Regions from separate parts of the Duganella dendranthematis genome, predicted to be linked through region 4. Evidence: predicted binding sites of a transcription regulator. Region 4 holds the regulator's gene; each other region holds the start of a gene.
What was found. The regulator sigma-54, encoded in region 4, starts transcription at its own class of promoters, with help from an activator protein. The targets are predictions, from matches to a motif close to TGGCANGNAANCTGCTTT.
Positions count from the first base shown of each region.

Region 1 (5,515 bases), 330 kb from region 4:
TCTCGGTGGCCAGCATATTGAAGCCGCCGGGGAACAGGTTGGTATCCACCGGCGCCAGCTTGTAGCCGGCATTCCTCATATCAACCGAGCAATAAAACGGCGGCGTATGCTCCTGCCATTCCAGGCGGAACCAGCGTTCGATTGCGGGAGTGGCGGCCAGGATTTTTTCTTCCAGGTCGAGCAGTGGTCCGCTCAGGGCCGTGACGAGGTGGGGAACCATGTTATTACTTCCTTATTACCGTGCGGACTATGCCAAATGAGGGCAAAAACATCATTTTAAAGGCTGGAAATAAAAAAAGCGCCCCGCAGGGCGCTTTTTGATGAAAACTTGTTAATTAAGAATGGGTTTAGGAGTGATATGCCGACTCGCCGTGGGTGGTGATGTCCAGACCTTCGCGTTCTTCTTCTTCCGGAACGCGCAGACCGATAACGATGTCCACCAGCTTGTAAGCGATGATCGACACGATGCCGGACCACAGGATGGTCACGCCGACGCCGGTCGCCTGCACGATCACTTGCGACGAGATCGAGTAGTCAGCCGATGCCTTGTTGGCAACATAGTCGAATACGCCCTGGCCGCCCAGCGACGGTGCAGCGAACACACCGGTCAGGATCGCGCCCAGGATACCGCCGACGCCGTGCACGCCGAACACGTCCAGCGAGTCATCGGCGCCCAGCAGGCGTTTCAGGCCGTTCACGCCCCACAGGCAGACCACGCCAGCCAGCAGGCCGATGATCAGTGCGCCCATTGGACCGACGAAACCGCAGGCCGGGGTGATGGCGACCAGACCTGCCACCGCACCCGAAGCACCGCCCAGCATCGATGGTTTGCCTTTGAAAATCCATTCGGCGAAGACCCAGGCCACGGTCGCGGCGGCGGTTGCCAGCAGGGTGTTGATGAACGCCAGGCCGGCGATGTCAGCAGCTTCCAGCGCCGAGCCGGCGTTGAAACCGAACCAGCCCACCCACAGCAGCGAGGCGCCGATCATGGTCATGGTGACCGAGTGCGGGGCCATCGATTCGCGGCCGTAGCCGACGCGTTTGCCGATCATGAAAGCACCGACCAGGCCGGCAACTGCGGCGTTGATGTGCACCACGGTGCCGCCGGCGAAGTCGAGCGCGCCTTTCTGGAACAGGAAGCCGCCTTTGGCGGTTTCCGACGCCAGCGTGGCGGCGTCCTTGATCGCGTCCGGGCCGGTCCAGAACCAGACCATGTGCGCCATTGGCAGGTAAGCGAAGGTGAACCAGATCACGATGAACGCCAGCACGGCGGTGAACTTGGCGCGCTCGGCGAAGGCGCCGATGATCAGGCCGCAGGTGATGGCGGCGAAAGTACCCTGGAACGCCACGTACACGAACTCGGGAATGACGACGCCTTTGCTGAAGGTGGCGGCGTAGGCGAACGTGCCTTTGACCGGATCCCAGATATTGTTCAGGAAGGTGCGGTCATGCAGGTTGCCGAAGAACGCATTGCCTTCGGTGAACGCCAGCGAGTAACCGTAGATGCACCACAGCACGATGATCAGCGCGAACACCATGAATACTTGCATCAGCACCGACAGCATGTTCTTGGAACGGACCAGGCCGCCGTAGAACAGCGCCAGGCCAGGAATCGTCATCAGGATCACCAGCAGCGTCGAGACCATCATCCAGGCGGTGTCGCCCTTCTGCGGGGTCGGTGCGGCGGCGGCTGGCGCGGCAGCAGCTGGCGCGGCTTCAGCCGGTGCGGCAGCGGCAGGCGCTGGTGCGGCGGCCGGTGCTGGCGCCGAGGCGGCAGCCGCAGCGACAGGCGCATCCGCCGGTTTGGCGTCCTGGGCGTGCACAGGTGCGGCCAATGCAAACAGGATGGAGACCCCAGCCAGCACGCTTGTTATAGTTTTCTTCATTCTCATCATCCTCTTAGAGAGCTTCGTTGCCGGTTTCACCGGTACGAATGCGGATCACTTGTTCCAGGTTGGTCACGAAGATTTTGCCGTCACCAATCTTGCCGGTGCGGGCAGCGCCTTCAATCGCTTCAATGGCCTGCTCGACGACCGCGTCGTCGACTGCCGCTTCGATCTTGGTCTTCGGCAGGAAGTCCACGACATATTCGGCACCGCGATACAGCTCGGTGTGGCCCTTCTGGCGACCGAAGCCTTTCACTTCGGTCACGGTAATGCCCTGCACGTTAATCGCCGACAGGGCTTCACGCACCTCGTCAAGCTTGAACGGCTTGATAATGGCGGTAATCATTTTCATACTGGCCTCGCTTAGAAGGTTTTGGAAATGGTCAGGATGGCGCCGGTTTTACCCAGGTTCTTCCCGTTTCCGACGTATGCATTCGTGTCGGCACGGACCGCCGCCAATGCCACACTAAATACGCCGAAATCTTTGGTCAGGCCTACCTTGTAGTCGGTGTAGCTGGAGGCGCCGTTATTTTTTACATTCTGGTGGCCGACGTGCAGATTCAACGTGTAGCCATCGGAGATTTCCTGGTTCAGCTGGGCATCGACATAGCCCGAATTCTTGGAGTCGGCAAAGCCGAACAGATTGGTGGTCGACTGCGAATACTTGATCGACGCCGGGCCGAACGACAGCTGGCCGTACAGCTCGAAGGTATTGGCGCTCGGATGCAGCTTGTTGGACGGGTAAAAGTAGTACAGGCCGCCGACGTCGTAGCTGATCGAATCGGTGATGGCGCCGCGCTTGCCGGCGTAGATATCCCACTCGACGCTGCCGTCGCCGCCGCCGTCCTTGATCCATTTGATGCTCGACAGCCAGGTGCCGACGTACAGACCGGTCGGGTTGTTCACGTAATCTGCGCCGCCTTGTAAGGCCGGGTCGAGATGCGTTTGCGATACGCCGCGGTAGCGGTAATCGTTGACAACGGCAGCGTTAAAGCTGACTTCGTTATCTGGTTTTGCTTCAGGAGCGGGTGTCGCTTCTTCGGCGCGCGCCATGGACGCGAATGCTAAGGTCAACGCAGCAATCAGGGTAAAGTTCTGGGCCATTTTCATAATTGTTTTTCCTAGTGAGTTGAACTTGATTAGCAGTTGCGGTTTAAAATCCTTGTTAAGCGAAGCGATGAAAGCATTCATGGCTTCTTTAGCAGAATGTGTGCCAGCTAATGTTGTTCAGCAAACAGGTGGCGTATCATGGTTGATAATGGCCCCGCTCACCCCAAAGTGAGAATGCTGACGAGCGGCCAGCGGGATTTCGGCGGTTTCGCACCACATTGACGCCGAGTCGCACCGTGATGGTGCAACGACAGACCCACTAGATCAAGGAATATTATGGATATGAACACTTTTTTTAATGACTTGCAAAACAAGATCAGCCAAGCCATCGAAAATTCACCAGCAAAGGACATTGAGAAGAACGTCAAGTCCATGATGACGCAAGGTTTTTCCAAGCTGGACCTGGTGACCCGCGAGGAATTCGACATCCAGACCCAGGTGCTGGCCAAGACCCGCGCCAAGCTGGAAGCGCTGGAAAGCCGCCTGGCCGAGCTGGAAGGCAAGGCCAACCCCTAAATGCAGACGGTAAGCCCCGCTGGCGGCCCAGCGCCGCGGGGGCTGCTGCGCCTTATTTTTTACTGGCGGGCTTGAAGTAAATTTTTTGACGAATATCGTCCTGTCTGAAATACACCGGTTCCCCCGGCGACTCACCCAGTAGGGAGACGTAAAAGCGGTCTCCTATATCGAGCTGCATTGAAAGTTGCAGCGAGCAGTCATCCACACCAAATCCCAAGCGTTTGGCTATGCTGTCCGCAGGTTTGCTTTTCAAGCAAATTTGAACTGGCAAGCCGCCGCCAACATGAAATACACGTAAGGCCGCACCGCCTACCTTGCTAGTCATTTGCGGCAGGATGACAGAGCTGATTGTCCAGGTCGCAGCAAGGAATAATGCGACCCGCATGGCGGGAATCGTCTCTCGCTTATAGTACGGCGGCTGGAGAATGGCGCCACTTCCGCCTTTTGAAATTGGTATCGAAACCAGTGCATGAATGGGAGAAAACACCAGCAGGGTCACTAACCCGCCGAGCCAGGATGGCCACTGCCCGGTTTCAGGAAACATCATGCCGAAAACGATGATCGTCAGCAGATACGCCAGTGCTGACATGGCAATCTGGCCGAAGGTTGCGAAAAAATACGGCAAGCGTTTGTCTTCGAATCTTCCAAGGATTCTAGGAGTAAAGAATACCCAGCCAGCGGAGACCGCGGTAAGAAGTAAGCCGAGTACCCTCACCTCCCATCGCTTACCGATGATACCGGTGATAAGCAGCAAGCCCGCCAATGCGAGCGCCATCGGAATCCATGTACACCGAAGGTAGCGTTTAAGACGGTGGCGCCCCATCGCAGTGGGCTGGTCAAACGCTTTAAAGTACCCGCCGGTGAAGTCGAAGTCGTCCACCGTCATTGCAGGAATCAGCATCCCGGCAATGACAATAAAAGACGCAACCAATGATGTTAGCCCTACGATTAATAAAGTGGTCGGCAAGACGTTCAGCTCAAGCGGAAACGGGATGCCGGTTTGCATGGTAAAAGCAAGCAGATAAATAAATCCGCAGCAAGCTCCGATTAGACCGGCGATTTTCCCAGCCTTTAACAGAAAGTCATGCAGCCTGCTCAGCCAATCAGCAAATTCGCTTTGCGCGGGAACCGCAGCGTCAATAGTCGCCATTCACTCCTCCAATTGTAGTAAAAGATAAATGTTGTCACAGAAAATACTAGATGGTTTGGCCTAGCGCAAGCTAGCCGGCCGGGGGCCGGATTACGCTGGCGGTTGGTTCTTCTCGTCCAGCCCCCGGTCATGTCTATCCTTGCCATACTGAAAAGCCGCGCCCTGGCCGGCATGGAGGCGCAGGAAGTCAGCGTCGAAGTGCATCTGGCGAACGGGCTGCCGGCCTTCACCATCGTCGGCCTGGCGGATACCGAAGTCAAAGAAGCCAAGGACCGGGTCCGCGCCGCCATCCAGAATGGCGGCTTTGAATTTCCCGCCCAACGCATCACCGTCAACCTGGCGCCCGCCGACCTGCCCAAGGAATCCGGCCGTTTCGACCTGCCGATCGCGCTCGGCATCCTGGCTGCTTCCAAGCAAATTCCCTCGCGCCGCCTGCATCAGTATGAATTTGCCGGCGAGCTGTCGCTGTCCGGCGAACTGCGCGCTATCCGCGGCGCCCTGGCGATGTCGCTGGCCACCCGCCGCGACGGCGGCTGCCTGGCGTTCATCCTGCCCATGGCCAATGCAGACGAAGCGGCGCTGGTATCGAACGCCGCCATTTATCCCGCCGCATCGCTGCTGGAAGTCTGCCGCCACTTTGCCGGCAAATCGGTAGAAACCATGTTGTCGCGCCATGAGACCGCACCGGTGGTGCTGCCGCAAGAATATCCCGACTTCGCCGACGTCAAAGGACAACTGTTCGTCAAGCGCGCGCTGGAAGTGGCGGCGGCCGGCAATCATTCTGTGCTAACCATCGGGCCAATTAACCCCACCAAAATAGGGCCATATGGGACATATTGTTTTACTCTTATGT
Region 1 is NZ_CP051684.1:3,302,988-3,308,502, reverse strand. It holds gene gshA (glutamate--cysteine ligase) at 1-220, opposite strand, end outside; gene HH213_RS15010 (ammonium transporter) at 348-1,886, opposite strand; gene HH213_RS15005 (P-II family nitrogen regulator) at 1,900-2,238, opposite strand; gene HH213_RS15000 (TorF family putative porin) at 2,250-2,996, opposite strand; gene HH213_RS14995 (accessory factor UbiK family protein) at 3,273-3,512, shown strand; gene HH213_RS14990 (hypothetical protein) at 3,565-4,662, opposite strand; partial or broken gene HH213_RS14985 (magnesium chelatase domain-containing protein) at 4,792-5,463, shown strand.
Region 1: the regulator sigma-54 is predicted to act here: its motif matches at 3,085-3,102, upstream of HH213_RS15000 (TorF family putative porin).

Region 2 (5,515 bases), 2.5 Mb from region 4:
TGTTGGCGCACATATTAATCAGCATTCGACCATCCTCACTCATCACTTCCGAGCCCTGGCGGGAAGCCAGTACGCGCTCTGGCTTGTACAGGCCCTGTTCGCGCAATTGATCCAGATTTTGCTGGAGGCTGCTATAGAAAGTATTTTGTGGATTGCTCATGATGGTCCTCAGGTCTGTGATACGATTCCGCCATCTTATGCGAAATTCGTTATGTCGAATTCAAATTCGATATATTGAATTTTATAGAGAACCAGTGAACTCCGCAACCACTATAATGAACACACTCGTTTCGTCCAATGCCCCACCTGAAGTCGGCGCCGCCCTGCAGCGCCTGCGCCTGGCCCGCGGCCTGACGCTGGAAGACCTGTCGCGCATCGCCGGCGTATCGAAGTCAATGTTGTCGCAAATTGAACGCGAAAAGGCCAACCCCACCATCGCCATCACCTGGCGGCTGGCCAACGCGCTGGGCGTGCAGATCGGCGAACTGCTGGCCACCGCCGAGCGCGAGACCGAGACCATCCGCGTGATCGACGCCCACGAGACGCCCACCCTGCCCGGCCTGCACGCCGGCTACGTGCTGCGCATCCTGGGGCCGCTGGAACTGGCTAGTAAATATGAGTGGTATGAACTGACATTGTCGCCGGGCGGCGAGCTGGCCTCGCAAGGCCACGATCCGGGCGCGCAGGAGCATCTGACCCTGCTGCACGGCTCAGTCGAGGTGGAAGTCGGTAACGACAAGAAGAAGGTCAAACTGGGCAGCACGGCGCGCTACCCGGGCGACCAGCAGCACATCATCCGCAACGTTGGCAAGACGGAGGCGAAGGCGCTGCTGGTGGTGATCCACCGCTAATTATTACCAGTTGGCTTCGCGCTCCGGCGTAGAGCTGATGCGGTGGATCGACAGGTCGGCGCCCTGGAACTCCTCTTCCGGGTCCAGGCGCAGGCCCAGTGTGGCTTTCAGCACGCCGTACACCGCGTAGCCGCCGATCAGCGCCACCGCCACACCCATCAAAGTGCCCACCAGCTGCGACAGCAGCGATACGCCGCCGATACCGCCCAAGGCTTTCTGCCCAAAGATGCCGGCCGCGATGCCGCCCCAGGCGCCGCACAGGCCGTGCAGCGGCCATACGCCCAGCACGTCGTCGATCTTCCATTTGTTCTGCGCCAGCGTGAACATCCAGACAAACACCGCGCCGGCAATACCGCCGGTGACCAATGCGCCGAGCGGATGCATCAGGTCCGAGCCGGCGCACACCGCCACCAGGCCGGCCAGCGGGCCGTTGTAGGCGAAGCCGGGATCGTTCTTGCCCATCATGAGGGCGACCAGCGTGCCGCCCACCATGGCCATCAGCGAGTTGACGGCGACCAGGCCGTTCATCTTGTCCAGCGACTGCGCGCTCATGACGTTAAAGCCAAACCAGCCGACCGTCAGAATCCACGCGCCCAGCGCCAGGAACGGAATCGACGACGGCGGATGGGCGGCGATGGCGCCGTTTTTCATGTAACGGCCACGGCGCGCGCCCAGCAGCAGCACCGCCGGCAGCGCGATCCAGCCGCCCACCGCATGCACCACCACCGAACCGGCGAAGTCGTGGAAGGTGGCGCCAAAGGTATGCGTCAGCCAGTCCTGCACGCCAAAGCGGTTGTTCCAGGCGATGCCTTCAAAGAATGGGTAGATCAGGCCGACCAGCAAGGCGGTGGCGATAGTCTGCGGATGAAAACGCGCGCGCTCGGCAATGCCGCCGGAGATAATCGCTGGAATGGCAGCGGCAAACGTCAGCAAGAAGAAGAATTTGACCAGCTCGTAGCCGTTTTTGGCGGCGAGCACCTCGGCCGATGAAAAGAAATTGATGCCGTAGGCAATGCTGTAGCCGACGAAGAAATACGCGATGGTCGATACGGCAAAATCGACCAGGATTTTCACCAGCGCGTTGACCTGGTTTTTCTTGCGCACCGTGCCCAGCTCAAGGAAAGCAAAGCCCGCGTGCATGGCCAGAATCATGATAGCGCCGAGCAAAATGAATAAAGCATTGGCGCCGTCTTTGTGTGCATCCATCAACAATCACTCCCCAAAACAATGCGAAAATTAAAAAAGTTTCATGCTCAAAGCAATAATCGTTCCAATTTGGTGCAAATTTTAAGTGACTGATTTCAATGGTTTTTCAAATGGTGCAAAAGTGCGCACCGACCCGGTGCGCACTAAAACAAGGCGTTATTTTGGTGCGGCGGCTTACTGCCCGGCCGCCTTGACCTCGCCGCCGTCCATGTGCAGCGCACGGGTCAGGAAGCCCCAGCGGTCCACCACTTCGTCGATTTGCTTGGTGGTCGGCTTGCCGGCGCCATGGCCCGCCTTGCTCTCGATGCGGATCAGGATAGGCGCGCCGCCCGCAGCCTGGTCGGCCTGCGCGGTGGCGGCAAACTTGAAGCTGTGGGCCGGTACTACGCGGTCGTCATGATCGGCGGTGGTGATCATAGTGGCCGGGTAGCAAGTACCCTTTTTCAGGTTATGCAGTGGCGAATACTTCAGCAGCGCCTTGAATTCATCGGCATTGTCGGACGAGCCGTAGTCCGATGTCCACGCCCAGCCGATGGTGAATTTATGGAAGCGCAGCATATCCAGCACGCCCACTTGCGGAATCGCCGCCGCAAACAGGTCCGGACGCTGCGTCATCGCCGCGCCGACCAGCAGGCCGCCGTTGCTGCCGCCGCCGATGGACAGCTTGGCCGGCGACGTCACCTTGTGCGCCACCAGCCATTCTGCCGCGCCGATAAAGTCATCGAATACGTTCTGCTTTTGCAGCTTGGTGCCAGCCGCGTGCCACGATTCGCCGTACTCGCCGCCGCCGCGGAGGTTGGCCATCACGTAGACGCCGCCCATTTCCAGCCACGCCAGGTTGGCCACCGAGAAGCTCGGCGTCAGCGAGATATTGAAACCACCGTAGCCGTACAGGTAGGTCGGATTGCTGCCATCCAGCTTCAGGCCTTTTTTCGACACGATGAACATTGGCACCTTGGTGCCATCGCGCGAGGTGAAGAACTCCTGGCGTGTTTCAAACGCGCTCGGATCGAAATCGACTTTCGGCTGGCGGTACATGCTGCTCTTGTTGGCCTTCAGGTCGTAGCGGTAGATGGTGCTCGGCGTGGTGAAGCTGGTGTACGAGTAGAACGTCTCGGTGTCGCCGCGCTTGCCGCTAAAGCCACCGGCGGTGCCCAGGCCTGGCAGTTCGACGTCATGCAGCGCCTTGCCTTTCAGGTCGTAGACCCTGACCAGACTATGCGCGTCGCTCAGGTAATCGACCAGCAGCTGGTTATTGACCAACGAGGCGGACACCATGGTGTTGCTGCTCTCCGGGACGATCTGCTTCCAGTTCAACACGCCCGGCTTGCGGGTGTCGATGCTGACGATGCGGCCGCGCGGCGCATTGCGCTCGGTGCGGAACAAAAAGACCGGACCATCATTGCCGACGAAGTCATAGGCCGCATCGAAGTCTTCCAGCAGGCCGACCACTTTCGCGTCCTTCTTGCTCAAGTCCTTGTAGAACACGCGGTTCTTGTTCTCCGTGCCTTGCGAGGCATTGATGACCAGGAAGCGGCCATCTTCGGTGACTTCGGCGCCGAAGCCCCAGTCCTTGTGATCCGGACGTTCGTACACCAGCACGTCCGCGCTTTGCTGCGTGCCCAGTTTGTGGAAGTACAGCTTCTGGAAGTAATTGACATCGGCGAGTTTGGTGGCTTCCTTCGGCTCGTCGTAGCGGCTGTAGAAGAAGCCGGAACCATCGTGCAGCCAGGCGGTGCGCGAGAACTTGACCCACTTGACGTGGTCTTCGACATCCTTGCCGCTGTCGATGTCGCGCACCTTGATCTCGTTCCAGTCGGAACCGGAAGCGGCGGTGCTGTAGGCCAGGTATTTACCATCCGGGCTGACGGCCAGGCCGGCCAGCGCCACGGTGCCGTCGGCGGCCAGTGTGTTCGGATCGAGCAGCAGGCGTGGCACATCGGCCAGCGTCCTGGCGGTGTACAGCACCGCCTGATTTTGCAGGCCGTCGTTACGGCTGTAGAAATAGCGGCCGCCTTCCTTGAACGGCACGCTGAAGCGCTCGAAGTTCCACAGCTTGGTCAGGCGTTCCTTGAGCGCGTCGCGGCCGGGAATCTGCGACAGATAACTTTGCGTCAGCTGGTTCTGCGCCACTACCCAGTCCTTGGTCTCGGCGCTGTTGGCGTCTTCCAGCCAGCGGTACGGATCGGCGATGACGGTGCCATGGTAGTTGTCTTGCTGGTCCACTGTGTGCGTGACCGGATAGGTCAGGCCGTCGCCGGCGACGTTGCAGGTTTGCGCCATGGCGCCTTGCGCCACCAGGACTGCGGCAGCCATGGCTGCGTGTTTCAATTGCTTCATTCGAGGGTCCATGTAGTCAAAGAAGTGCTGTGGATCATAGCGGGTTTTTATTCGGCGCGTAACAGCGCCTCGGCGTTGACGATGCGGACGTCGTGCATCTGGTTCAGGTACGCATCCAGGTAGCCTTTGTGCGAAGCGCCGACGATCACCAGCATGCGGCTGCCGGGTAGCGTGATCATGACCTCGCGGATGTTGGACGCCATGCGCAGGTTGCGGGTCTCCCACGAGCCGGTGTAGTTGCGGCCATAATGCTGCGGCGAGGGTTCTTCCAGCGCCGCGCCGAAATCGCTGTGGAAAGCCTGCTCCGGCGCGCCGGGCGCGTTATAGGCGCGGTACATGGCCAGCACGCCGGCCGGCGTGTCGAGATGCGATTGCAAGATGTCGGAAGCCTGCTTGCGTTCCGCAGTGTAGCGATTGTCCCAGGCTTTCATCACGGCGGCGCCGTAGGCTTTTTCGTCCCCTGCCGAAGCATCCGAGGTGTGGTCGTCCATCGGATAGACGCGTTCATGGCCGCCGCGTACCGCCAGTGGCACGGCGATCAGATAGTCTTCGTTGCGCACCTGGCGCAGCTTCTCCAGGCTGTCGACCAGGCCTTGGTCCAGACCATCGCCGGCGTGGCGTTCTTCCGCCGGCAGGCGCAACCACTGCACCGTCGCCGATGCAGGTTCGCCGCCAGCCAGGAACAGCGACGCCAGCTTGCGGCGCTGGGCCGGCGCTGGCGTGGCAGGCCACGCAGCCAGCATGCGCTCTGCCTGCGCGGTGGCCGCCGGCACATCGAGGCCAGTGGCGCTACGTGCCGGCGCGGTGTTGAAGCAATAGGTCTTGACGGTGTCGGCGTAACGTTCGGGATACTGGAGCAGGTAGGCGCATTGAGGACCGGACAAGGCTTCGATGGCGATGGCCTTGGGCTGCCAGTTGGCCAGCAGTTCCAGCAGCGCGCTCAGATTGGCGGGGTCGAATGACTTGGGCAGCTGTGACAGGTGCGCGGTGCCGAGGACCAGCAGCTGGTTCGGCTGGCCGTTCTGCAGCTTGAACGCACCGGGGGAAAAATCGTTGAATTCAGCAGCGGATACCTGGCTGGCAAAGGCTGCGGCGATCAAAGCGGCAAACAGACGGCT
Region 2 is NZ_CP051684.1:5,467,780-5,473,294, reverse strand. It holds gene kbl (glycine C-acetyltransferase) at 1-160, opposite strand, end outside; gene HH213_RS25065 (helix-turn-helix domain-containing protein) at 276-851, shown strand; gene HH213_RS25060 (ammonium transporter) at 855-2,057, opposite strand; gene HH213_RS25055 (prolyl oligopeptidase family serine peptidase) at 2,232-4,397, opposite strand; gene HH213_RS25050 (DUF5694 domain-containing protein) at 4,445-5,515, opposite strand, start outside.
Region 2: the regulator sigma-54 is predicted to act here: its motif matches at 2,107-2,124, upstream of HH213_RS25060 (ammonium transporter).

Region 3 (5,515 bases), 140 kb from region 4:
TGGATGCAAAATACTTCTGCTGATTCACCTGGAACAGATTGGCCGCCATGAAGCTGGCGCCGGCATCCAGCCCGGCCTTGTTCGCGGCCAGCAGCATGTCCGCCTTGTCCTTGATCGGCACCGCGCGCCAGTCCTTCTTGAACGGCGTAGCCCACGCCACTTCACCCACGCCCTTAACCGGCGCCAGCACCACCGGCTCGGTTTGCAGCTTGGCGTTGGCCTTGGCGATGGCGACCGCCTGGCGCGCCGCGTCGGCCACCGAGTCCAGTGTCATCACGTTGGTCGAGCAAAAGCCATAAGCGCCGCCGGCGATCACGCGCACGCCAACGCCGGACGATTCGGTGTTGACGATATTTTCCACGTTCAGGTCACGCGTGGTGATGAACTGGTTCAGATAGCGGCCGATGCGCACGTCGCAGTACGAGGCACCGGCCTTGGTCGCGGCGTTCATTGCGGCGTCGGCCAGCGACTTCTTGAACTGCACAGCCATGGGGTTGAGCAGCTCTTCGGCTGCAATCGCGTTACCGAAGACCGGCACCAGCAGGCTGCCGCCAGCGACGGCGCCTACTTTCAGGAATGAACGTCGCTCCATGATTACACCGCGTCCGACAAAGAGGTGAAGTTGAAGTCACGGACCTTCATCGCCGGAATCAGCAACTGATACTGCCACTCATCGCCCGAGAGAATCTCCGGTTTGCCGATTTCATCGATGTTGTTCAACATCGACACTGGGCTTTCATTGAAGCGGAAGTTCTTGATCGGATGCTTGATCTTGCCGTTCTCGATGTAGAACGTGCCGTCGCGCGTCAGGCCGGTCAGCAGCACCGACTGCGGGTCCACCATGCGGATATACCAGGTACGCGTAACCAGGATGCCCTTCTTGGTATTGGCGATCAGCTCTTCGGTCGACTTGTTGGTGCCGGCCATGATGATATTGCCCGGCGTGCCGATGGCGCGCTTGCCCTGCTTCTTGGCCCAATACTGCGAGTAATCCAGGTTGGCGATGCGGCCGTTCTTGATGATGTCCTGGCGTTCGCGCGCCAGCATGCTGCCGGTATCCCACGGCAGCACGGCGACATCCTTGTCCCACGGATCGGCCCACACATTGACCTGCTCATCGAACAGCTTCTCGCCCATGCGATTGCCGCCGCCCTTTTTCGACAGAAAGCTGCGGCCTTCGTCGGCCGAACGCGCATCGAAGGAATTGAACATATACGCCAGCACGTCGGAAGTGGCGGCCGGCTCCAGGATCACCGTGTAGCGGCCCGGCTCCAGCGCCTTGGCATCCACCGAACGCAACGCCTTTTCAATGGCGACATCCGATGCAGCGCGCGCATCGAACTTGCTGGCATCGCCCACGCTGCGCTTGACCCAGCCGGAACCGCGGCCGTCTTCGGTGCGCACCGTCAGCGTGAAGTCCAGGCCCGTGTCGGTCTGGTAGCCGAACACGCCGTTGGAGTTGGCGATGGAAGTGAACTGCGCGCCGTCGGTGAAGAAGCCCGCCGCCACCAGCTTGTTCTTGCGCGAATTCTCGATACTGTAAGCCGCCACCTGCGCGCGGAACTCAGGATCGATGTCGGCGGTCTTCTGGAAGAAGGTCTGCGACGCCTTGTACTCTTGCTTGGTCGGCGTCGGCATGAACTCCGGATTTTCCGGCGCCAGGCGCGCCAGGTCTTCCGCGCGGCGCACGGCTTTTTCCAGCGACTTGTCGTCGAACTCATTGACGGAAGCCGTGCCCTGTTTTTTGCCGAAGGCGACGGACACCACCAGCTGCGTGTCCTCAATCAGGCCCGCGGTGGAAACGGCGTTGCGCGCATAGCGGATATTGCCCTTGCGGCTGCCGTTGATGGTGATCTCGCACTGATCGGCCTTGGTCAGCGCCAGCAGTTTGTCGCTGATACGCTTGGTCTCTTCTTGACTCAGGAATTTCATCTTGTCTCTCTCCAGGACTTAGCCGATCTTGCGGGCGGTGTTGATCACGTTAATGCCGTTGAAGCGCGTCGTCGCCGCGCCGTGCGACACGATGGACACTTGCGGTGGCTGGCCCTTGCCGTCGAAGAAGGAGCCGCCCATGCGCCAATCGCGCTCGTCGCAGATGCCCACGCAGGCGTTCCAGAACTCCTGGGTGTTGGACTGGTAGGCCACGTCTTCCAGCTGCTGGCCGATCTTGCCGTTCTTGATTTCGTAGAACAGCTGGCCGCCAAACTGGAAATTGTAGCGCTGCTGGTCGATCGAGAACGAGCCATCGCCGACGATGTAGATGCCCTTCTTGACGTCCTTGATCATGTCGTCCGGCGTCTGCTTCCTGGCGCCGGCCTTGAGCGACACGTTCGGCATGCGCTGGAACTGCACATTGGCCCAGTTGTCCGCATACGAGCAGCCGTGCGATTCCTTCTCGCCGATGATGTGGGCCTGGTCGCGCGTGGCCTGGTAGTTGACCAGGATGCCGTCCTTGATGATGTCCCAGTTCTTGCACTTGACGCCTTCGTCGTCGTAACCGACCGCGCCGAGCGAACCTGGTGTAGTCTTGTCGGCGACGATGTTGACCAGGTCCGAACCGTACTTGAATTTCTTAGACTGCCATTTGTCCAGCGTGGCGAAGCTGGTGCCTGCGTAATTGGCCTCGTAGCCCAGCACGCGATCCAGCTCGGTCGGGTGGCCGACGGATTCGTGAATGGTCAGCCACAGGTGTTCCGGCGACAGCACCAGATCGTATTTGCCCGGCTCCACCGACTTGGCTTTCAGCTTGGCCTTGGCCTGCTTGCCGGCCAGGCGCGCGTCTTCGATGATGTCGTAGGACTTGGTGTACAGCGTGGTCACGCCGCCGGCCGCCTGCAGCTTGTGCTCGGGCCGCGCGTCCAGGTATTCGTAACCCATGCCGACCGGCGCCGACAGGCCCTGGCGCGAACGGAACTTGTTCTCTTTCTGGTCGACGGCGGTGGCGAAGAACGGCACCCACAAACGGTGCACGTCCTGGTCGATGTAGGAGCCGTCGGTCGATGCGAAGTACTTCTGCTGGTTCACCTGGAACAGCAAGGACTGCATGAAGCTGGCGCCGCCGTCCATGCCGGCCTTGTTGGCGGCGATCAGCAGCTCGGCCTTTTCCTTGATCGGCACCGTGCGCCAATCCTTGGTGATCGGGGTGGCCCACGCCACTTCGCCCACGCCTTTTACCGGCGCCAGGATCAGCGGTTCGGTTTGCAGCTTGGCATTGGCCTTGGCGATGGCGACCGCCTGGCGCGCGGCGGCTGCCACGCCGTCCGGCGTCATGTCGTTGGTGGCGGCAAAGCCATAGGCGCCGCCGGAGATTACGCGCACGCCGACGCCGGCCGACTCGGTGTTGGTGACGTTTTCCACATTCAGGTCACGGGTGGTAATGAACTGATTCAGGTAGCGGCCCACGCGCACGTCGCAGTAGGAAGCGCCGGCCTGGGTGGCGGCCGTCATCGCGGTATCGGCCAGGGCTTTTTTGAACTTCACATCCACTTGCGTCAGCAGTTCTTCGGCAGCGATGGCGCGGCCAAAGCTGGGCAACAGCATCGTGCCCAGCGCCAGACTACTGATATTGAGGAAAGCACGTCGTTCCATAGTATCTCCAACATTGTTGTGGGCCAGCCGCCCATTTGGCAAAATATCCGTCGCCTGTTCTAGTGATTTGCCAATATTAGCGGCGGATTAAGAACACGGATTGCAAAATGTATGCCATCGACAAGTGTTGTGCAAGTGTCTGTTTTATTTGTGTGGCATCCATGACGAAGTGTCCGGCATGTGTCCGCCGAGTGTCCGCGACTGTCCGCGCACCGGGGCGGTGCGGACGCGCCTTTTCGCTTGACCTGTTTGAGTGCTTGGCCGATGATCGCGCTCACCACCACACATCAGGAGACTGTGCATGAAACGATTTATCCTGGCGGCTATCGCCACCATGACGCTGGTCGGCGCCAACAGCGCCGCACTGGCCGACGACGCACTGAAGGCCGCCATCGCCGCCCCAACGCGCACGCCGGACAACGTCAAGCGCGATGTCTATCGCCATCCGTACGAGACGCTGAGCTTCTTCGGCATCAAGCCGACCATGACGGTGGTGGAACTGGCGCCGGGCGGCGGCTGGTACACCGAGATCCTGGCGCCGTACCTGCGCGATCACGGAAAACTGATCACCGGCGGCAATGACCTGGCCTCGCCCAACGAAGGTGAACGTCGTGGCGCAGAGCGCTTCATGGCGCGCCTGAACGCCAAGCCGGAGGCATACAACAAGGTGGCGATTGGCGTGTTCTCGCCGGGCCGCAAATACGAGCTGGCGGCGCCGAACAGCGTGGACATGGTGCTGACCTTCCGTAATATCCATAACTGGATCGAGCTGGGTCCGGACAAGATGAAGGATTTGTTCGGCAACCTGTACACGGTGCTGAAACCGGGCGGTGTGCTGGGTGTGGAAGAGCATCGCCTGCCGGCGTCGAAAACGCAGGATGCGACGGCCAGCAGCGGTTATATGCACGAGCAGTATGTGATCAAGCTGGCGGAAGCGGCGGGCTTCAAGCTGGCCGGCCGTTCGGAAGTCAACGCCAACCCGAAGGACACCGCCGACCACAAAGGCGGCGTGTGGGCGCTGCCGCCGACCTATGCCAACAAGGACGAGGACCGCGCCAAGTATCAGGCCATCGGCGAGAGCGACCGCATGACGCTTAAATTCGTCAAGCCTTAAGCGGCACTATCCGGGGCAACCACCTCGAACCAGCCGGGCGTCGCATTGATGACGCCCCATAGTTTGCCAGGGATGCTGGTGCGCGCCACATCGTCAGCGGAGATGGTCGTGCGAACATCAGCATCCCGTCCGGCGCGGGCATGCGACACCCACTCCGGATCGATAACCAAACCCTGTCCCACAGCGACCAGCGCCAGGCCCATATCGAGCGCGCTGGCAGCTTGTGCGGGCGTCTTGACGCGGCCCGCCGCCATCAGCGGCACGCGGCCGTCTATGTGAGCACGCAATATGCTGACGATCGTCCCACGATGCTCGCCGGTCGACGGCTGCTGGTCTAACGCACTGCCAAGCGAGGCATGGATATAGCTTGCGCCGGCGTCAATCAGGCGCGTGATCAACTGTAGCGAATCATCCAGCGTCAGGCCGCCTTGGACCTCCTCTTCCACCGAAATGCGATAGCCGAGTGCAAACGGCCGGTCTGCATGTTCGGCGATGGTGCGCCGGACGGCTGCCACAATCGCCAGCGGAAACCGCATGCGATTTTCCAGCGAGCCACCCCACTCATCGGTGCGGCGATTCGAACGCGGCGAGAAGAAATTCTGGATCAGGAATCCGTGCGCACCATGCAATTCGACGCCATCAAAGCCAGCCATGATGGCGCGCCGCGTGGCATCGGCGAATGCCTCTACGATATCCGGTATTTCTTCGCCATCTAGCGCTCTTGGCATGATGGCCGATGCGAACGGACCGCCGTCACCAGCAACAGCACTGGCAGCCACCACGTCGGTGACCAGCGCCGGCAAAGTCTTGACG
Region 3 is NZ_CP051684.1:2,835,958-2,841,472, reverse strand. It holds gene HH213_RS12980 (TldD/PmbA family protein) at 1-592, opposite strand, end outside; gene HH213_RS12975 (TldD/PmbA family protein) at 595-1,932, opposite strand; gene HH213_RS12970 (TldD/PmbA family protein) at 1,951-3,588, opposite strand; gene HH213_RS12965 (class I SAM-dependent methyltransferase) at 3,890-4,702, shown strand; gene HH213_RS12960 (NADH-dependent flavin oxidoreductase) at 4,699-5,515, opposite strand, start outside.
Region 3: the regulator sigma-54 is predicted to act here: its motif matches at 3,688-3,705, upstream of HH213_RS12970 (TldD/PmbA family protein).

Region 4 (5,515 bases):
CCAGGCCAGCCAGCAGGCGCAGGCCGACAAGTTCCGCGATGAACCGGATTACATCATCGACCGTTTCAGCCTGGTGCGCATGAACGAGAAGGGCCAGCCGGCCTACATCATTTCCGGCGACAAGCTGACCCACCACCCGACCGACGATTCGTCGCTGATCGACAAGCCGTATGTGCACAGCCTGGGCGGCGAGCAGCCGCCGATGAATATCCATGCCGACACCGCCAATGTCGATCAGGGCAATACACGCGTCAAGCTGAATGGTAATGTGGATGTGGTAAGGCCGGCCACGCAGCTGGCGCAGGAACTGCGCCTGAAGACCAGTACGCTGACGGTGTATCCGGACGAAGAACGGATGGAGACCGACGCCGCGGTCGACATGCTCTCCGGGCGCTCGACCGCCACCGGCACCGGCATGACGGCCAACAACGCGACCCGCCAGATCAAGCTGGGCGGCCGCGGAACGATTACGATGCCGCCGCGCGCGGCACATTGAAGGAAACCAGAGACATGAACGCATTCAAGATGAGCAAACTGATGCTGGCGGCCACGCTGCTGCTGGCCGCCGCCGGCGCGACCTACGCGGAAAAAGCCGACTCCAGCAAGCCGACCCAGATCACCTTCGACCAGCTGGACGCCGATGACGTCAAGCAGATCAAGACCTTCACCGGCAACGTGGTGCTGACCCGCGGCACGCTGCTGATGAAATCGCCGAAGGCGGTGGTGACCGAAGATCCGGAAGGCTACCAGTACGTGGTGCTGACCAGCGGTCCGGGCGTGCAGGCGATCTTCCGCCAGAAGCTGGACGGCGCCGGCGACCAGTGGGTCGAAGGCAAGGCCGACCGCATCGAATATGACGGCAAGACCGAGCTGGTCAAGCTGTTCGCCAAGGCCGAGATCAAGAAGCTGGAAGGCCCGAAAGTGGCCAGTCAGGTCGACGGCGAATTCATTTCCTACGACAGCCGCAAGGAATTCTTCGCGGTCAAGAACACGCCGAGCGGCGACAGCAAAGTGGGCGGCGGCCAGAGCACCATGGTGATCCAGCCGGCCAACAAGCAGCCGGTACCGGCTGCGGCGCCCGCGCCCACCACGCAGCCTGCGGCGGGGAAATAAGATGGAATCATCCTGCGGTAGCACCCTGATCGTCAAAGGCCTGCAAAAGACCTACGGCAAGCGCCAGGTGGTGCATGACGTGTCGTTGCAGGTCGAGTGCGGCGAAGTGGTCGGCCTGCTGGGCCCGAACGGCGCCGGCAAGACCACCTCGTTCTACATGATCGTCGGCCTGGTGCCGTCGGACGCCGGCAGCATCGACATCAGCGGCGTCGATATCTCGTCGCTGCCGATCCACCGGCGCGCGGCGATGGGCTTGTCGTACCTGCCGCAAGAAGCGTCGGTGTTCCGCAAGCTGACGGTGGAAGAAAATATTCGCGCTGTCCTCGAAATTCAAAAAGTGGACGGCAAGTCTTTATCCAAGGCTGAAATTGAAGAACGGCTGAATACCCTGCTGGCCGATTTGCAAATCGAGAAGTTGCGCGAGAACCAGGCGCTGTCGCTGTCCGGTGGCGAACGCCGCCGGGTGGAGATCGCCCGCGCGCTGGCGACTAACCCGCGCTTTGTGCTGCTCGATGAACCTTTCGCCGGGGTCGACCCGATTGCCGTGATTGAGATCCAGCGCATCGTGCGCTTCCTCAAGGAACGCAATATCGGCGTCCTCATTACCGATCACAATGTGCGCGAGACGCTGGGCATCTGCGACCGCGCATATATCATCAACCAGGGCTCGGTGCTGGCATCAGGCCGTCCGGACGACATCATCGCCAATGAATCGGTGCGTCGCGTCTACCTGGGTGAACACTTCAGAATGTAAATCCCAGCCTCATGAAACAGTCTTTGCAACTGCGCACGTCGCAGCATCTCGCGTTGACGCCACAGTTGCAGCAGTCGATCCGGCTGCTGCAATTGTCGACGCTGGAGCTGCACCAGGAACTAGAACAGCTGCTGACCGATAACCCGCTGCTGGAGCGTCTTGACGACCCGCTGGATCACTCGCTGCGCCTGCTGGGCGATGGCGCCATCAACCAACAGGCGCCGGCCGGTGACGCGCCCGCCGAAGGCCCGCCAGGCGAGGCGCCGGCGGCCGAAGCCGACAATTACGAGGCGCCCGGCGCCGACACCGAAAGCACCACGCCCGACGCCGACATCGACTGGGGAGACGCCGGCCGCAGCAAGAACAGCGACGACGAGGATGCGCGGCCGCAGCTGGAAGCGCATCACTGCACGCTGCGCGACCATCTGATGGAACAGATGCGCGTGACGGTGCTGGAAATGCGCGACCGCGCGCTGGTCGAACTGATCATCGACGCGCTCGACGAAAACGGCTACCTGGAAGAAGCGCTGGAAGAGATCCACGCGCGCCTGCCGGAAGAACTGGAAGTCGAGATCGAGGAATTGCAGACCGCGCTGAAGCTGCTGCAAAGCTTCGATCCGATGGGGGTCGGCGCGCGCAATGCGGCCGAGTGCCTGGCGATCCAAATCAAGCGCTTGCCCGGCGTGCCGTTGGTGACCCGGCGCATGGCGCTGGCCATCGTGGAAAACCATCTGACCTGGTTTGCGCAGCGCGATTTCAACAAGCTGAAAAAAGCGCTGCTGTGCGATGACGAAGATCTGCGCGAAGCACAGACCGTGATCCGCCAGTGCAATCCGCACCCGGGCGCGGCGTTCGCATCGGACGTGTCTGACTACGTGGTGCCGGACGTGATCGTCAAGAAGTCGCGCAACGGCTGGCAGGTCAGCCTGAACAACGACGTCATGCCGCGCCTGCGCGTCAACGCCATGTACGCCAACCTGCTCAAGCAGGGCAAGGGTGAAGGCGCGATGGGCGCGCAGCTGCAGGAGGCCAAGTGGCTGATCAAGAATATGCGGCAGCGTTTCGACACGATCCTGCGCGTGGCACAGGCGATAGTAGAAAGACAAAAGAACTTTTTCTCGCACGGCGCGGTCGCCATGCGCCCCCTTGTGCTTCGCGAAATTGCTGATACACTGGGTTTACACGAGAGCACAATTTCTCGCGTAACAACTCAAAAATATATGCTGACCCCGCACGGCATGTTTGAGTTGAAATATTTCTTTGGTAGCCATGTCGCCACCGAAGCTGGCGGGGAAGCAAGTTCGACGGCGATACGCGCTTTGATCGTGCAATTGACAGGAGCTGAAGACCCGAAAAATCCTTTATCCGACAGTAAGATTGCGGACATGCTGGGAGAACAGGGCATGGTGATTGCGCGACGCACTGTTGCCAAATATCGCGAAGCTCTCAAGATCCCGCCAGTCAGTCTCCGCAAGTCTTTGTAGTTACTTGGTTCCTGTGCGCCCGGCAGCAAAGGGCAGCGCACTAACCGTAAGCAGCGACATTATCTTTAGGAGTGTGTATGAATCTCACCATCAGTGGACATCATCTCGAAGTGACCGCAGCGATTCGCGAGTACGTACAGAACAAGCTGGAGCGGGTCACCCGCCACTTTGATCAAGTGATTGATATTGCTGTCATCCTGACCGTAGATAACCTTAAAGAGAAAGAGAAACGCCAGAAGGCTGAAATCAACCTGCGTATGTCCGGCAAGACCGTCTACGTGGAGAGCCTGTCGCAAGACCTGTACGCCGCCATCGATACGCTGATCGATAAGCTGGATCGGCAGGTCATGAAATACAAAGCCAAAGTCCAGGGCCATGATCGCGATGCGATCAAGCACATGCCCGATCCGGACAGCTACGAAACCGCTGCCGCCGCCTGATTAAGCGACCACAGCATGACAAACAAAGGGCGCCCAGAGCGCCCTTTATTGGAGACATATGGTTAAACGTTTAACTTCATTCTTCGTGCTGGCGCTGGCCGGTCACGTTGCCGCTGCCGCGTGCGATACACCGCCGCCGGCCCGCATCGACATCGACGCCAACAGCTATTACTCGGATGCGCATCACTCGGTGATCGATCCGGTCCTGCGCGCCAAAAATATCGCCAACACCAAGCCGATCGAAGATTTCCTGGCGCATGTGGCCAAGGATGCCAATGCCGGCGGCGATGCGGCCTGTGCGGTGTCCTGGCTGGCCAGCTGGGGTGAGCAGAAGGCTATGCTGGGCAAGCTGTCCAGCGAACAGGCCTACTACGTACGCAAGTGGACGCTGGGCGGCTTGGCGCTGAATTACGCACGCGTGCAGACACAGGCGACGCCGGTGCAGCGCGCCGTCATCGAAAGCTGGTTCAAGGCCCTGGCCAACGCCACCATGGCGCATTCGGACACCAAGAAGGGCGGCCGCAACAATCACTACTATTGGGAAGGTCTGGCGGTGACTGCGGTAGGCGGCGTCACCGGCGATGTCCGCTACCTCGACTGGGGCCGCAAGGTGTTTGCGCATGCGATGTCGCAGGTGGCGGCGGACGGTTCGCTGCCGGCCGAGATGGAGCGCGCTGGCAAGGCCTTGCACTATCACGTGTTTGCCGTCACGCCGCTGGTGATGATGGCTTCGATTCTGGACCTGCACGATGCGCGGCTGGACAAGGTGGTGAACTTTACCGTGGCGGCATCGGCCGATCCTTCCGGTATCGCGCGCATCACCGGCGTGGAGCAGGAACCGGTCGGCAGCCGCGAGGTGACGCTGGTGTACAACCGCCACGAGGGCAAGGCCGCGCCCGCCGCCGGGAAGCCGCTGTGGCAGCCGCGTCTGGGTGGCGCGCTGGACGTGCCCAACCCGCTGGAGCATCTGAAGTAGAATAGTTCGCATGAGCGAATATATCCACACCAGTGTTAGCAACGGCACCGGCTTGATCGTGCTGGACCGGCCCAAGGCCCTCAACTCTTTGTCGCTGGAGATGGTGCGCGCGATCACGCGCGCGCTGCGTTGCTGGCGCGATGACGACAGCGTCGCCGCCGTGCTGGTGCGCAGCAGCAGCGAGAAAGCGTTCTGCGCGGGTGGCGACATCCGCTTTTTCCATGACGTCGGCCGCGCAACGCCGCAGGGCGGCAGTGCGCTGCTGGAAGATTTCTTTACCGAGGAATATTCGCTAAATCATTTAGTCCATTTTTATCCCAAGCCCTACATCGCCTTGATGGACGGCGTGGTGATGGGCGGCGGCATGGGCATCGCGCAGGGCGGCGTGCGCATCGTCACCGACAAGACCAAGATGGCGATGCCGGAAGTGAACATCGGCCTGTTTCCGGACGTGGGCGGCAGCTATTTCCTGTCGCGTGCGCCGGGAGCGCTGGGGTACTACCTGGGCGTGACGGGTGTAACGATCAACGCCGCCGACGCGCTGTACGCCGGCCTGGCCGACCACTACGCGCCGCTGGCGGACCGTGCCGAACTGGAGAAGCTGCTGGCTGCCACGCCAGGCGCCCAATTGCGCGACGCCATCGCCACCTACGCCGCCGCGCATGACGCCGGCGCCAGTGCACTGGCTGCCGACCGCGCCGCCATCGACCAGCACTTCAGCGCCGGCTCCGTGCCCGCCATCATCGCC
Region 4 is NZ_CP051684.1:2,977,209-2,982,723, forward strand. It holds gene lptC (LPS export ABC transporter periplasmic protein LptC) at 1-496, shown strand, start outside; gene lptA (lipopolysaccharide transport periplasmic protein LptA) at 511-1,113, shown strand; gene lptB (LPS export ABC transporter ATP-binding protein) at 1,115-1,867, shown strand; gene HH213_RS13615 (RNA polymerase factor sigma-54) at 1,879-3,351, shown strand; gene hpf (ribosome hibernation-promoting factor, HPF/YfiA family) at 3,429-3,791, shown strand; gene HH213_RS13625 (alginate lyase family protein) at 3,850-4,767, shown strand; gene HH213_RS13630 (enoyl-CoA hydratase/isomerase family protein) at 4,778-5,515, shown strand, end outside.